DNA from 4 places in the Rhizobium sp. KNZ2-6A genome. Region 3 is predicted to be linked to each of the others. Evidence: predicted binding sites of a transcription regulator. Region 3 holds the regulator's gene; each other region holds the start of a gene.
What was found. Region 3 encodes LexA, which represses DNA repair genes until DNA is damaged. Its sites were predicted from a motif close to TGTTCNNNNTGTGTTCNG; they were not measured.

Region 1 (3,771 bases), on a different contig from region 3:
AGCGAACCGAAGGTGATGATCTGCGCCACCTGCTCGCGGCCATATTTGGCCTGCACGTAGCGGATCACCTCTTCACGCCGGTCCTGGCAGAAGTCGATATCGAAGTCCGGCATCGAAACGCGTTCGGGATTGAGGAAGCGCTCGAACAGCAGCGAGAAGCGCAATGGATCGACGTCGGTGATGGTGAGCGCGTAAGCCACCAGCGAGCCCGCGCCGGAGCCGCGGCCAGGGCCGACCGGGATATCATGCCGCTTGGCCCATTTGATGAAGTCGGCGACGATCAGGAAGTAGCCGGGAAACTTCATGCGCTCGATAACGCTGAGTTCGAATTCCAGCCGCTCGCGATATTCTTTCTCCTCGTAGCCCGGCGCCATGCCGAGCGAGGCGAGACGCTGGTCGAGCCCCTCGACCGCCTGGGCGCGCAACTCCGCCGACTCGGCGCGCTCGGCCTCCTCCGCATCATCGGTAGCGCCGGTGAAACGCGGCAGGATCGGCTTGCGCGTATTCAGGATGAAGGAGCAGCGGCGGGCGATCTCGACCGTATTTTCCAGTGCCTCCGGCAGATTGGCGAAAAGCTTCGCCATGTCGGCTCGGCTCTTCAGATAATGATCTGGCGTCAGGCGAAAACGCGTATCGTCCGAGACGATTGCGTTGTGGGCAACCGCCATCAGCGCGTCGTGGGCATCGTAATCGTCACGCGTCGGAAAAAAGGCTTCATTGGTTGCAACGAGCGGAATCTCATGCTCGTAGGCCATCGCGATCATCTTCTGCTCATGGCGGCGATCATAGGTGCCATGCCGCTGCAATTCGAGATAGAGCCGGTCGCCGAACAGGCGCTTCAGGGTCAGCAGGCGGGAGAGCGCCTGCGCGGCATGCCCCTCCTTCAGCGCCATATCGATCGGCCCGCTCAACGAGCCGGTCAGCGCGATCATGCCTTCCGTGCCGATCTCTTCAAGCCATGAGCTGGTGATGTGAACGGCACCATTGCCTTCGCCGCCGAGATAGGCGCGGCTGACGAGATCGACCAGGCGTTCATAGCCCCGCTCCGTGGCGGCAAGCAGCACGATGGACGGCAGCTTGGCGAGCGCCTGCTGCGGCCCTCGCTTCTCGCCCTCGCCGCCATCTTCCATGTCAATCGATACCTGGCAGCCGATGATCGGTTGCAGCCCTTCGTCCATCGCCTTCTGCGAGAATTCGAGGGCAACGAAAAGATTGTTGGTATCGGTAATCGCGATGGCCGGCTGGCTGTCGCCTACCGCCTTGGCCAATATCTTCTTGAGCGGCAGCGCGCCCTCCAGCAGGGAATAAGCGGAATGAACCCTGAGGTGCACAAATTCCGGCGTTTCGCCGGCCGGCGTCGCCGTGCCGCTGCCACCCATATCCGCCATCTCAAACCCTTCCGCATGCCCAAATGAATCGGTGACATTTTCGGCATTGCGGATCGTAAAGTCCAGAAGTTGCTCCCATCAAATATGGGAACAGCCTGTGCAAACGGGGATAAAACTTACATCGCCATCATGATGAGGGAAAAGCTGGCAACGAACATGACGATGGAGGTGAATGCTGCAACGTCTCGAATGATATCGGTCATTTACGCGCTCCTTACTCGTTATGTTTCTTTTTTGTTCTATTTTTGTTCGGAAGTCAATAGGAGCATCAATAAATTTCATCACGCGACTCTTTCGTTCTCCGATGGACGCCGAAACAGTCTGGCGCTATGGAGATGGGGGACAGGGAGACCACGATGAAATCGCTTGCCTGCGGGCTCATTCTGCTTTCGCTTGCAACCACGGCCCGCGCCGAAGACACCGCCGCGCCCGGCCGCATCATCGATGCCGCAATCGGAGACTGGAACAAGGACGGCAAACCGGATCTCGCCCTTCTGGTGGCACTCCCCTCGGATGATCAGGCTGACAATCAGATCGGCATCAATATTTATCTACGCGATGACGAGCACGCCTTGCTGAAGCTCGCCGCACGCGCTCCGAACAAAATATGGGGTAGCGTCGAGCCCGGCGGCATCGTCGGCCAGGAACCATCGATCTCGGCGCTGCCGAACGGTTCGATCGCGATCGTCTCGCAGAACGACTCCATCGGTCGCGATCGCTGGCAACAGACGCTGACGCTTGCCCATCGCAACAACAGCTTCGTGGTGGCCGGCTATACCTACGGTTCCCGCGATACGCTCGAACCGGACAACAGTCACACCTGCGACTATAACGTATTGACCGGCAAGGTGACGAAGGACGGCAAGGCGCTGAAGGCCGAAGCGAGGACCGTCAGCATTCAGGCCTGGCAGGACGATTTTGGCGAGAAGGCTTGCGAAGGCAGCCGTTAATCAAGAATGTTCTCTTTTTGTTCTTTACAACCAGCACATTGAATGGCATCGTGCCCACTCACCAAACCTGGAGAGGGTCATGCCGGATCTTGCCGAGCTGAACGATTTTATTGTCATCGCCAAGGCGGAGACCTATGTCGGCGATGGCGAGAGACTGCCGTCCTGCCGCACCGGGTCGCATGACATCGGCTATGCAAGCGGCCGCTGGCGCTATCTCGACAGCTATTTCGGCGGCACGGATTTCGCCGGCCAGGAACTGGTCTGGCATGACGACGAGCCGGTCTGGGCCATGAATTATTTCGGCCATATCATCGAGCCCGATCTGATCGACGGCACCCGCGCCGGCATGGTGATCAAGGCATCGCTGCTGCGTCTTTATCTGGATGAAAAGCGTTTTCTCGGCGGCTTCGAGTTTGAACATGCCTATGGCCGCTATATCGACCGCAGCACTGGCGGCTGCGACCATTTCTTCGGCCATGAAGCCATCGTGGTGAACCAGTGCAAAGCCTACGAACTGGATTATCGCGGTGGTCTGATCGTTCCGTAGCGAGTAATCAGACCTCGACCACCTTGCCGTCGCTCAGTGTGACGCGGCGATCCATGCGGGCGGCGAGCTCGTGATTGTGCGTGGCGATCAAGGCCGCAAGGCCCGATTGACGCACCAGCGCTTCCAATGCATCGAAGACGTAATGCGCGGTCTCCGGATCGAGATTGCCGGTGGGCTCGTCTGCCAGCAGCACCAGCGGCGCGTTGGCAACCGCGCGGGCGATCGCGACGCGCTGCTGCTCGCCACCGGACAGTTCGGCCGGGCGGTGATCGGCGCGGTGACCGATGCGCATATAGTCGAGAAGCTGCGCGGCTCGCTCGCTCGCATCCTTGCGCGACAGGCCGGAAATGAGCTGCGGCATCATGATGTTCTCGAGCGCCGAGAATTCGGGCAACAGATGATGGAACTGATAGACGAAGCCGATCTCGCCGCGGCGCACGGCCGTGCGCTTTTCATCGGACAAGGCTTCGCAGGCCTGGCCATTGACGACCACCTCGCCGCCATCGGGATGCTCCAGCAGGCCTGCCACATGCAGCAGCGTCGACTTGCCCGTGCCTGAAGGCGCAACCAGCGCGACGATCTCGCCGCTGCGCAAGGCGAAATCGGCCCCCTTCAGGATCGACAGCCGCGTCTCACCCTGCCCATAATGACGCTCCACGCCAGAGAGCTGGAGAACGACGTTGCGTTTTATCAAATGCGGATTCCTTATTCGTAGCGCAACGCCTGCACCGGATCGAGCCGCGAGGCACGCCAGGCCGGAAAGATCGTAGCAAGGAAGGAAAGTGTCAGCGCCATCACGACGACGGAGACGGTCTCGCCGAGATTCATCTGGGCCGGCAATTTGCTGAGGAAATAGACTTCCGGATTGAAGATCACGGTGCCCGAA
Region 2 (3,771 bases), on a different contig from region 3:
GCCGACGACGCCGCCGGCAACAGCGCCGACTGCCGCGCCGCCCCAGCTATGGGTGGCCACGCCGCCGATCAGGGCGCCGGTGCCGGCACCGATGGCAGTCCCTTTTTCCGTTGCCGTGCACGACGCTAAAGCGCCGACAAGGGCGATCGCGACGATGATCTTCTTCATGGTGTTAGCTCCCTGGTGTTGTGAAGTTTGAACATTGACCCGCGGATCAGATCCGCCCCATCAATAACAAAATGAGGACAATGACGAGAACAAGCCCGAGACCGCCCGATGGACCGTACCCCCATGCCCGGCTGTAACCCCAGCTGGGCAGTGCGCCGATCAGCAGCAGAATCAGTATGACAAGCAATACCGTACCAAGCATGATATGTCTCCTCCATGTCCATCGCTTGAATAGCGCCGGCAATGTCATTCAATCCGGCTCTATGCTCCAGCGGCTCCAGTTCGAATCGGTTCCTTAGCGAATGGGCGGAGTTCCCCAATTCTGCAGATAGAAACTTGCGTCGCCGAAAATTGTTCCGGCTAAGAAATAAAAATGGCTAGGTGCCGGCGGCGCGGCATTCAGCCAGATATTAACGCGGCGGCACGAAGCGGGCGTAGGAGGGCGGAGCCACGACCCGTTCTTATGGTTAAAATACTATTAAAATACAATATGTTGCGGTGAACGAAACGAGAAAAGAAGCCTGTCCGTGATTCGTCGGCGATTCGTTCTGCCTTTGGACTTTGGTTAATGGCCGGGCCTTTTTGTACGTCCCGGGCGTGCAAACTGAGCGAAATCCAGTGGAAGGCGGGTGTTCACAGGATGATGCCTTCATGCCCCCATCGGTTCGCGCGGAATAGGCCGGTGGAGGCGTCCTGCGCCCGCGCCGCTTTCCATGTCTCAATGCTGTCCTGGCGAAATACAAATATGTAGCCGTGAAATCCGCTTCGCGTTGGCCTCGATCGAGGCGCCGATACGAACAGCTTATGCGTGTGTTTCCAGATTCATTATATTTGCGCTCGTTAAAAGATTGATCGCAATTGCAGATTCGGCTCGAATCGTGGGTTCAACCATTCGGAGTCCTATGGGTTCTGGTCCAGGAAGCGCTAGATATTGTGTGGAACAAAAGCAGAATCGGCTGGAATCCGCGATTCGTCGCCGATTCGTTCCGGCTTTGGCCCGAATCTTAATGGAAGGAGCGGCATTCCGGGAAGCTGCATTATTTACAAATAATTAACTACGAAAAACGCTGATTTTCGCCGGCTTCGGATTCTCTGCCTGACTCCCTTTCTCAGGGAAAAGGCACGGAAACGAGATTCAGCATTTGGTGTCAGTCTTTTCATCGAAATCCATATGTTGTAGTGAACAAAAAAAGAACGACAGCGAGTCAGCGATTCGTCTCCGATTCGTTCTCAAGCTGTTCCGGAAATCGTCGGGACTCGCATTAGATGCAGGATTAATGTAGCTTATGGTTGAAGCCATCAATAATGAAATCGATTGTTGCTGCGGCTGTTTTTTTATTCAGGTCTTGCCTTTGTCGCATATGGTCGTCATCTCTTCGTTTCCTCCTTGGGGAACTTGCTGATCGAAAGACGGTGGTTTCTCGCCCATGCACGGACCAATGACACAGACTTCGCAGCCCATGATCCTGAGCGGACGCGGCGTGACCGCGGTGCTCGGACCGACCAATACCGGCAAGACCCATTATGCCATCGAACGCATGGTGGCGCACGGCAGCGGCGTGATCGGCCTGCCGCTGCGGCTGCTGGCGCGCGAGGTCTATACGCGCGTCGTCGAGAAGGTTGGGGTCCAGCATGTGGCGCTTGTCACGGGCGAGGAAAAAATATCGCCGCCCAATGCCCGCTTTTCCGTCTGCACCGTCGAAGCCATGCCGCGCGAGACGCGTGCTTCCTTCGTCGCCATCGACGAGGTTCAGCTTGCCGGGGATCTCGAGCGCGGCCACATCTTCACGGACCGCATCCTGCACCTGCGCGGCCGGGACGAGACGCTGCTATTGGGGGCCGGCACGATGCGGCCCATCCTCGAACAGCTCTTGCCCGGGATCACCGTCCTGGAGCGGCCGCGGCTGTCGCATCTTTTCTATGCCGGGCAGAAGAAGATCACGCGCTTGCCGCAGCGCACCGCGATCGTGGCTTTTTCCGCCGATGAGGTCTACGCGATCGCTGAGCTCATCCGCCGCCAGCGCGGCGGCGCCGCCGTCGTTCTCGGCGCGCTCAGCCCACGTACGCGCAATGCGCAGGTGGCGCTCTACCAGGCCGGCGATGTCGAATATCTGGTCGCGACCGATGCGATCGGCATGGGCCTCAATCTCGATGTCGATCATGTCGCCTTCGCCCAGGACCGCAAGTTCGACGGCTATCAATTCCGCAACCTCAATCCCGCCGAGCTTGGCCAGGTCGCTGGCCGCGCCGGCCGCCACCTGAAGGACGGCACCTTCGGAGTGACCGGACAGGTCGATCCTTTCGACGACGAACTGGTGCGCCGGATCGAGGGACACGAATTCGACATGGTGAAGGTGCTGCAGTGGCGCACCAAGGCTTTGAATTTTTCCTCGATCGCGGCGCTGCGCGCCAGTTTGGAAGACGCGCCGCGCGTGCAGGGGTTGACGCGGGCGCTGCCTGCGGTAGACCAGCAGGCGTTGGAATATTTGTCACGCGATCTGGAGATAGTCGATCTTGCCAGCAACCCGGCTCGGGTTGAGAAATTATGGGAGGCCTGCGCGCTTCCCGACTATCGGCGCATTACGCCTGCCCAGCACGCCGATCTCATTGCCGCCCTCTTTTCCGATCTGGTGCGCTATGGCACGGTGAAAGAGGATTTCCTGGCCGAACAGGTGCATCGCGCCGATCGGACGGATGGCGAGATCGACACGCTTTCGGCGCGAATCGCGCAGATAAGGACTTGGACCTATGTGTCGAACCGGCCCGGTTGGCTTGCCGATCCGACACACTGGCAAGAAAAGACGCGGGAAATCGAAGATCGATTGTCCGACGCGTTACATGAGAGGTTGACGAAACGCTTTGTTGATCGCAGGACATCTGTGCTCATGAAGCGCCTGAGAGAGAATGCGATGCTGGAAGCTGAAATCAGTGTGAATGGGGATGTCTTCGTTGAAGGGCATCATGTGGGACAGTTGACCGGTTTCCGGTTCACGCCTGTTGCGGGCACCGAGGGGCCGGATGCGAAGGCCGTCCAGACAGCCTCCCAGAAGGCGCTGTCTCTGGAATTCGAGGCGCGCGCCGCGCGCCTGCATGCGGCTGGCAACAGCGATCTTGCGATCAGCGCCGATGGACTCGTGCGCTGGCTCGGCGATCCCGTGGCGCGCCTGTCGGGGAGCGATCATGTCATGCGTCCGCGCGTCATCCTGCTTGCCGACGAGCAGCTGACGGGCCATGCGCGCGATCATGTCGCCTCGCGCATCGAGCGCTTCGTGAACCATCATATCAGCACGATCCTGAAGCCGCTCGACGATCTCCAGCGCGCCGAGGATCTGCAGGGCCTCGCCAAGGGGCTGGCTTTCCAGCTGGTGGAGAATCTCGGCGTTCTGTTCCGCCGCGACGTCACGGAAGAGGTGAAGTCGCTGGATCAGGATGGGCGCGCCTCCATGCGCCGCTACGGCGTCCGCTTCGGCGCCTATCATATTTTCGTGCCCGCATTGCTGAAGCCGGCTCCGGCCGAGCTCATCACGCTGCTATGGGCTCTGAAGAACGATGGCCTGGACAAGCCGGGCTATGGCGATCTGATCCCGGTTCTTGCCGCCGGCC
Region 3 (3,771 bases):
GGAAACCTTGCCGGGAGATACGGGCGCCTTTGCCGCGGCGCTCGTCACCGATGAGAGACGTGCGATCTCCAAGGATACGACCGAGTCGCTGCGAATTGCCGGTCTCACTCACATCATTGCAATTTCAGGCCTGAACATGGCGCTGTCGGCCGGCATCTTCTATGTCGGCCTGCGCTATCTGTTCAGCTTGTTTCCGGGAGTTGCGCAGGCATGGCCGACCAAGAAATTCGCCGCCTTCGGCGCGCTTTTGACGGTGACGGCCTACTACCTCATTTCGGGTTTTGGCGTATCCGCTGAGCGCGCTTTCATCATGATGGCGATCATGCTGGTGGCCGTGCTTTTCGATCGGCCGTCGCTCAGCCTTCGCAATGTCGCGCTATCTGCCATCGTCATCCTCATTCTGTCGCCGTCGCAGGTGCTGGGCCCAAGCTTTCAGATGTCCTATGCCGCGACGCTGGCGCTGGTCTCGGGCTATTCGCTATGGAAACGACGACGGCCTCGCGAAAACATCCTCTCGCGTGTCCGTCTGTTGAGCCCGCTGCTCTTCGTCTCGCGCTTCTTCGGTGGCGTGCTGTCGACCTCGTTCATCGGTGGCGCATCGACGGCCATCTTCTCGATCGAGCATTTTCACCGGCTGGCGACATATGGGCTTGCCGCCAACCTCGCGGCCATGCCGGTGGTCTCTTTCATTGTCATGCCGTTCGGCATGGCGGCAATGCTGCTCATGCCCTTCGGCCTGGACGGGCCACTCTGGAAAGTCACCGGCGAGGGACTGGAGCTCGTCATCCTGATCGCCAAAACCGTGGCTGGTTGGGGAGGCGACATCACCTTCGGCCGCCAACCCGGCTGGTTGATGCCGACCTTCATTGCCGGCTTCCTGATCATGACCATGTTGCGGAGCCGGCTTCGCCATCTGGGCCTGCTGTTGCTGCTTTCATCCACTGGCGTGGCTGCATTCGGCTCCGCCGTGCCGAAGCCGGATCTGATGATTTCCGAGGACGGTGTTCTGGTTGCGCTGCGGCAGGACGATATACTCGCCACAAATCGCGAAAGGCCGCAGGCCTTCATTTTCGAACAATGGCAGAAGGCGCTGGTCGCAACCGAACACCAGCCTCCCATTATTCTCCCCAGTGACAGCCGGCTTCCGCAGATCAACAAGACGACCGATCGCCGTAGGCGATTAAGCAGCGAAGAACAGAAAGCGGTCCGCAAGGCAATGGAAGAGGCGCTGGATCGGACGATGCAAGGAAGTTTCGCCTGTCAGAAGGGCGCGTGGTGCGTGGCGATGCTCGATAATGGCGCCATGTTGGTCACCATCGAAAATGCTGCCTATCTGCCGCCGGCTTGCGATACCGCGCAAATCGTCGTCACATCGATCCGGCTGCGGCTCGATCATTGCCGCTCCGGCGCAATGCTCATAACCGGCGCAACATTGCGGCGAACTGGCTCTCTCGAAATGACCCTCGGCGCAGATACGCCAACCGTTTCGACGGCATTCAAAAACCCGCAGCGACCATGGACGCGGCATCGAACTTACGATTGGCGCGCAGACAAGTTCGCCACGCCAATCACGCTGAAATCACCGGTCAGTGATAACGCCGAATAAGGCCGACGAGCTTCCCTTGGACCTTGACGCGATCCGGCCCGAAGATACGGGTTTCATAGGCTGGGTTGGCGGCTTCCAGCGCGATGGAGGCGCCCTTGCGGCGGAAGCGCTTCAGCGTCGCCTCTTCGTCGTCGACGAGCGCAACGACGATATCGCCGGGATTGGCCGTCGTCGAATTGCGGATGATGACCGTGTCGCCATCGAAAATTCCGGCGTCGATCATCGAATCGCCCCTGACCTCCAGTGCATAATGCTCGCCGGAGCCGAGCATATCGGCGGGAACGGTAATGTCATGCGTATTGTTCTGAATGGCGGAAATCGGAACGCCGGCGGCGATGCGCCCCATGACCGGTACCGATACCGAACTGTTCTGGTCGTCGTTGGCAACTTTCGCCGGGGCGGGCGGCGCGACCGGCTGAGATTTGCCGAGACTGCCCTCGATAACGCTCGGCGAAAAGCCACGACGCGGCTGCAGGCTCGAATTATAGGCCTCCGGCAGCTTGATGACTTCGAGCGCTCGCGCCCTGTTCGGCAAGCGGCGAATGAAGCCTCGTTCCTCGAGCGCCGTGATCAGACGGTGAATGCCGGATTTTGATGCCAGATCCAGTGCGTCCTTCATTTCGTCGAAAGATGGCGGGACACCGGACTCTTTCATCCGCTCGTGAATGAAGAGAAGCAGTTCCTGCTGCTTGCGAGTCAACATCGTCTTGGAACCCCAAATCAAGAAAATCGTCGTGAAACAAATCCAGAACGGACACTATATGTTCCATATGTGTTCCGCAAGTGCTTAAATTTCAGTAAAGCTTCGCCGGGCCGATCAAATAATTGCCGTCATCGAATGGATCGCTTGAAATTCCTCGGGAATTATATCCGCGCTAATTCAGCGATAAATATGAGAAATGCCGCTTTGTTCGCTTTATGGACGCTTCACCTCTATCCTGTTCACTTCAAGTGCGGATAAAGACGACGGTTGTCACCTAAGCCGGCTACAGTTGAGAATCAGCGCGTTCCCGTTGTCAGGGTGCATCCGACTCACATTCTCTTGCGCCTTCACAGCTTGGCTTTCGTCTTGAATTGAGCATTGTATGGGCGCAAATCTGCTCTCGCAGGCAAACAAGGGAGGACCATGACTTTGTCGCCGCATCCGCTTGATCATCTCGTGCTGCCGACCGTCAACATCGCTCTGGCGCGCGAGCGCCTGGGCAAGCTGGGCTTCACGGTGGCTCCGGATGCCCGCCATCCTTTCGGCACGGAAAATGCCTGCGTCTTCCTTGCCGACAAGACCTATCTCGAACCTTTGGGCGTAGCATCGCAGGAACAATGCGAGACGAGCATTGCCGACGGCAATGTCTTCGTTGCGCGCGACCAGGCCTATCGCTTCCGCGTCGCCGAGGATGGATTTTCGGCCCTGGTTTTCGGCACGGAGGATGCCGTTAGCGATGACGAGCGTTTCAATGCGGCCGCGATCTCGGCTGGGCGCATGCTGGATTTCTCCCGGCCGATGAAGATGCCGGATGGAACGGAAACCACGGCCGGTTTTCGTCTCGCATTTGCGGCCGATCTGCGCGCGCCGGATTTCCTGGCCTTCTGCTGCCAGCGCATCAATCCGCTGCCGGCCGATCGCAGCGCGCTCGAGCGTCACGAAAACGGCGTGACCGGCATCGCGCGGGTGGCGCTTTCCGCGCTGAAACCAGCGGCGTATCGCACCTTCTTCGAAGAGATCGTTGGCGGCCCGCGGGTCTCGGAACACTCCTTCGGCCTGACGATCAAGGCAGCCAATGTCGATGTGGAAGTTTTGACGCCGGAAGGAATGGAAGCATTCTACGATTTGCCTGTTCACACCAGCGATCCCGGGCTGAGAGCACGCGCAATCCTTTTCAAAACGCGCGATCTTTCCGTGACATCGTCGCATTTCACTGCTAACGGCGTCACCTACACGCGTAAGAACAATCGTATACTGGCAAGGCTGGCGCCCGGACAGGGCGCATTATTCGCCTTCGAGGAGATAGCATGAGCACGAATTCCGAAGTCACCGTCGGCGAGGGTGCCTCCAAGGTCCTCTTTTCCAATACCGCCAAGCTGTCGCTGATTGCCGGCCCCTGCCAGATGGAGAGCCGCGACCATGCTTTCATGGTCGCCGGAGTTCTGAAGGAGCTCTGTGGTAA
Region 4 (3,771 bases), on a different contig from region 3:
CTCGAAATCCTCGCGCTTGGCGACCTTGCTGTTCGGTCCCATCAGGCTTGGTAAGGCCGCAGCCACGAAATCGGGATTTTCCGAGAGGATCGATTCAAACGTCGGAAACTCGACGGTCAGCAATTTGACCTTGGAATTGGCCTCGGCGAGCTCGGGCAGAACCTTGCTCGGCCAGAAGGCGGTGCCGACCATTTTGTCCTGCAGGCCAAGCAAAAGAAGAATTTCGGCACTGTTCTGGCCGAGCCCGATCGCCCGTTCCGGCGCTTTCTGGAATGTGACCTTGGCGCCGCAATTGTCGATGGTCAGGGGATAGCTGGTGGATGCGGCAGATGCTGCCGGTACGGCAAGACCGAGCGCCGCGCAAAGAGCCGGGACGGCCAAAAGCGATTTCAATATGGTCACGAAAAACATCCTGATTGTTTGCGGCCAAATATGGACGGGTGAAAACACCCGCGGCGGTATAGCCTTGCCGGCCGGTCACAAACAAGAGGAATTTACTCATATTTCTACAGATTCCGCGCGCGGATCAGGACAAATCCCAGATTCGCTGGTATCGCTTCCGTAACCGACCGTCAGAAGCCGAGATCGAGCTGGGATTGCGAGCGGCCATCATCGGTTTCTTCGTTCGTCAGGGATGACAGCGTGACGCCGAGTAGCCGAACCGGCCGTCTGAACGGATGGACGGTCGCCAGAAGCGCGGATGCCGCTTCTAAGATTTCGCCCATGTCAGCGACCGGGAGAGAGGCCGTCCGACTGCGTGTCGCCTGCGTGAAATCCGAGTACTTGATCTTCACGGTCACCGTCTTGCCGCTGATGCCGCTGGCTTCGCAGTAGCGCCAGACCTTCTCTGCGAGCGGCCGCAATTCCGCCGTCGCCAGATCGAGGTCGTCGATATCTTCGGGAAACGTATCCTCCGCGCCGACGGATTTGCGGATCCGGTCGGGCCTCACCTGGCGCTCGTCGATGCCCCGGGCGATCCCGTAGAAATAAGGTCCGGACTTTCCGAAATGCTCCTGCAGGAAGGCGAGGGACTTTGATTTCAGATCGAGCCCGGTTTCGATCCCGTATTTGCGCATGCGTTCGGCGGTCGCAGGCCCCACACCATGGAATTTGCTGACGGGCAGCGCCTCGACAAATGCCGGCCCGTTCTTCGGCGTGATCACCGCCTGGCCGTTGGGCTTGTTCAGATCGCTCGCCATCTTGGCGAGGAACTTGTTGTAGGAGATGCCGGCGGAAGCATTGAGCCCGGTGATCTGCTTGATCCTCGCCCGGATTTCCAGCGCGATCTCGGTGGCGATCTCCATGCCCTTGAGGTTTTCGGTGACGTCGAGATATGCCTCGTCGAGCGACAATGGCTCGATCAGCGGCGTATATTCGGCGAAGATCTCGCGGATCTGCTGCGATACGGCCTTGTAGACGTCGAAGCGCGGCGGCACGAATATCAAATCCGGGCATTTGCGCTTGGCGGTCACCGACGGCATGGCTGAGCGAACGCCGAAGGCGCGGGCCTCATAGCTTGCCGCCGCCACCACGCCGCGCGCCGCGAACCCGCCGACCGCGAGCGGCTTGCCGCGCAGTTCGGGATCGTCGCGCTGTTCGACCGACGCGTAAAAGGCATCCATGTCCACATGGATGATTTTGCGGACGGGCGGCGAGCTCATATCGTTCATTATCGTCTCGGCAATCCGCGCTGGAACGAGGTAGGTTGAGCATGATGTCGTCCGAAAACCGCTCACACTTTTCGGCATCATGCTCCAGGCTTTCAGCGCCGCCGTAAATCGCGGTAGGGCCGAACAAATACGGAACATATCACGCTTGGCGATGATATCAAACCGGCTGCGGATCTTGCCGGGCAGGACTTCGCGATGTCGCTGCCGGCCTGGATTGTCAGAGACCAAGCGTGCTGAGCCAGTTATCGAAACTCGACACCGTGGCCGTGCGCGACGGCGCTTCCGTCTTGAAATCCCGAGAATGCCTGCGCACTTCGCTTGGATTGTAGCCGAACTCATGAGTGAAGGCCCGGCAGAAGTTGGCGGCGGACTCGAAACAGAACTGACCGGCGATTTCGCCGATTTTCCGACCATCGGCGGGATCGTTAAGTGCGGCGCGCGCGGCCAGAAGCCGTTTCCTTCTTATGTAGTTGAGCACTCCGCTCGAAGTCTGGAACAGCTCGTAAAGACGGGTCCGCGAAATCGCCAGTTCACGGCTTAGGGTTTCCGGCGTCAATTCCGTGGATCCCAGATTGTTCTGAATGAAGTGTCTTGCCCGGGTCATCAACCCGCTTTGCGATATTTCGCCATCGATCTGGCTGTGCGCCAAGGGCGAGATCGTATGGAACACCATCTCCCGAAGCTGGTTCCTGACGCCTGGAAGATCGTCTCTGGTCAAACGAAGGAGATTGACTTCGAGAAAATCCATGTAACTCGAAAGTAACGAGACGCGCGGACCTCCAAGTACAATATTGCTGCTGGCGCTCGGCAGCCCACCATAGGCGGCAAACAGATCGCATGGCAGGATCAATGTCGTGGATTGCGCCGGCAAGGTCCGTCCGTAAAAGGGGCAGCCCAGCATCCGGATTTCCATCATGCCGGGTTCGTTTTCGACAACCTTGCCGTTGACGCTCGTCCAAGTCTTTCCGGTGCGCAGAAAAGTGATCTGCCAATGATCTATCGAGCTGAAGCGCACCTTTTCCGGGGAGCGTTCGAAACTGAATGCCGGCGTGTCCTGCTGAATGAGCAGGACACCTTCGAGATTCCATGCGACCTGCTTAACCGCGAACGGCTCACATGCTTTTGCTTGATTTTGCAGCCGCATATCGATCAGCGGAGCCATGCGCTCCTGCCAGGCTGCAAATTGCCGATCGGGGTGCAGCTCCTCCGTTGAAAATGGCAGGGACGCCAGCTCCGTCCTTTCGGGGACTTCACTGTAAAGCGGTGCCTGAGGAGAACGGAGCCAGCGGCGCCGCTCGACAGCCTTGGGCTGTTCAAATGGAATATCTGCTTTGCTCCACATCATTGTAGCGCCCCCTCGACACTACATGGCGTGTTGTACTTGCCGCGGCTGCAGCGCTCATTGAAAATTCTGCAGCTGGCCCCAACGCCAGTTGATCATATTAAAACCACATTTGTTTGTGGATTAGCCGCCTTCTCGTGAGATCCAGCCTGATTTCCAACTTTTCATGCCGGAACGAATCTGTTTCCGTATTGTAACAGCAAGAGAGAGGGATAAATGCCCGACAGGCTACGTCCTCATCTTTGAGGAGGCAGACGTTTCTGTTCGACAGCGCGGCGAGCAGCTTGGCAAAAGGCCAAACTGCCCGGCTGATGATCTCCGGCGGCCATCGCAAGGAACGCAAAACTAATACCCGAGAGGGTCGCATTGCCGCAAACCTTACTTCAATACTTGTAACGGTTACTTAAGCATTATTCTCTAATAATTTCAAGAATTTTATCGAGAGACCGAAATAATTTTAATGGATGTGAAAACGAACATAGAGGATATGGAAGTAAGCAAATGGTAGTAAACCTGATTGATCCGAAGTTTTATCTTTCTCGCCTTGTATCAACCTTGACTTCTGTTTGCTTGTGCGCCGTTTTTCTTGCCTACACGGCGGAAAATGCGGCCTCCGCAACCATGAATAAATATAAGTACAAGACCATCGACCTGTACATGAAGAAAAGCGAAAGCAATATGTACTTTTATGGGACCGGTCAGATTCGCAAGAGGACGACGGTTTCCTCCGACGAATATTTCAAGGGGGCACCCTATATC

Region 1: dnaE (DNA polymerase III subunit alpha) is a predicted target of LexA. The motif match lies at 1,624-1,641, and genes of this name have one in related genera.
Region 2: ACPYOP_RS16350 (helicase-related protein) is a predicted target of LexA. The motif match lies at 1,348-1,365, and genes of this name have one in related genera.
Region 4: dinB (DNA polymerase IV) is a predicted target of LexA. The motif match lies at 1,790-1,807, and genes of this name have one in related genera.

The regions. Positions count from the first base shown of each region.
Region 1 is NZ_JBNDIC010000007.1:54,511-58,281, forward strand. It holds gene dnaE (DNA polymerase III subunit alpha) at 1-1,388, opposite strand, end outside; gene ACPYOP_RS07335 (hypothetical protein) at 1,745-2,338, shown strand; gene ACPYOP_RS07340 (DUF5680 domain-containing protein) at 2,418-2,885, shown strand; gene ACPYOP_RS07345 (ABC transporter ATP-binding protein) at 2,893-3,576, opposite strand; gene ACPYOP_RS07350 (lipoprotein-releasing ABC transporter permease subunit) at 3,591-3,771, opposite strand, start outside.
Region 2 is NZ_JBNDIC010000021.1:75,208-78,978, forward strand. It holds gene ACPYOP_RS16340 (YMGG-like glycine zipper-containing protein) at 1-168, opposite strand, end outside; gene ACPYOP_RS16345 (DUF3309 family protein) at 215-370, opposite strand; gene ACPYOP_RS16350 (helicase-related protein) at 1,608-3,771, shown strand, end outside.
Region 3 is NZ_JBNDIC010000052.1:2,556-6,326, forward strand. It holds gene ACPYOP_RS27000 (ComEC/Rec2 family competence protein) at 1-1,606, shown strand, start outside; gene lexA (transcriptional repressor LexA) at 1,587-2,309, opposite strand; gene ACPYOP_RS27010 (VOC family protein) at 2,733-3,620, shown strand; gene kdsA (3-deoxy-8-phosphooctulonate synthase) at 3,617-3,771, shown strand, end outside.
Region 4 is NZ_JBNDIC010000003.1:204,184-207,954, forward strand. It holds gene ACPYOP_RS03670 (ABC transporter substrate-binding protein) at 1-402, opposite strand, end outside; gene dinB (DNA polymerase IV) at 573-1,670, opposite strand; gene ACPYOP_RS03680 (helix-turn-helix domain-containing protein) at 1,888-3,015, opposite strand; gene ACPYOP_RS03685 (hypothetical protein) at 3,514-3,771, shown strand, end outside.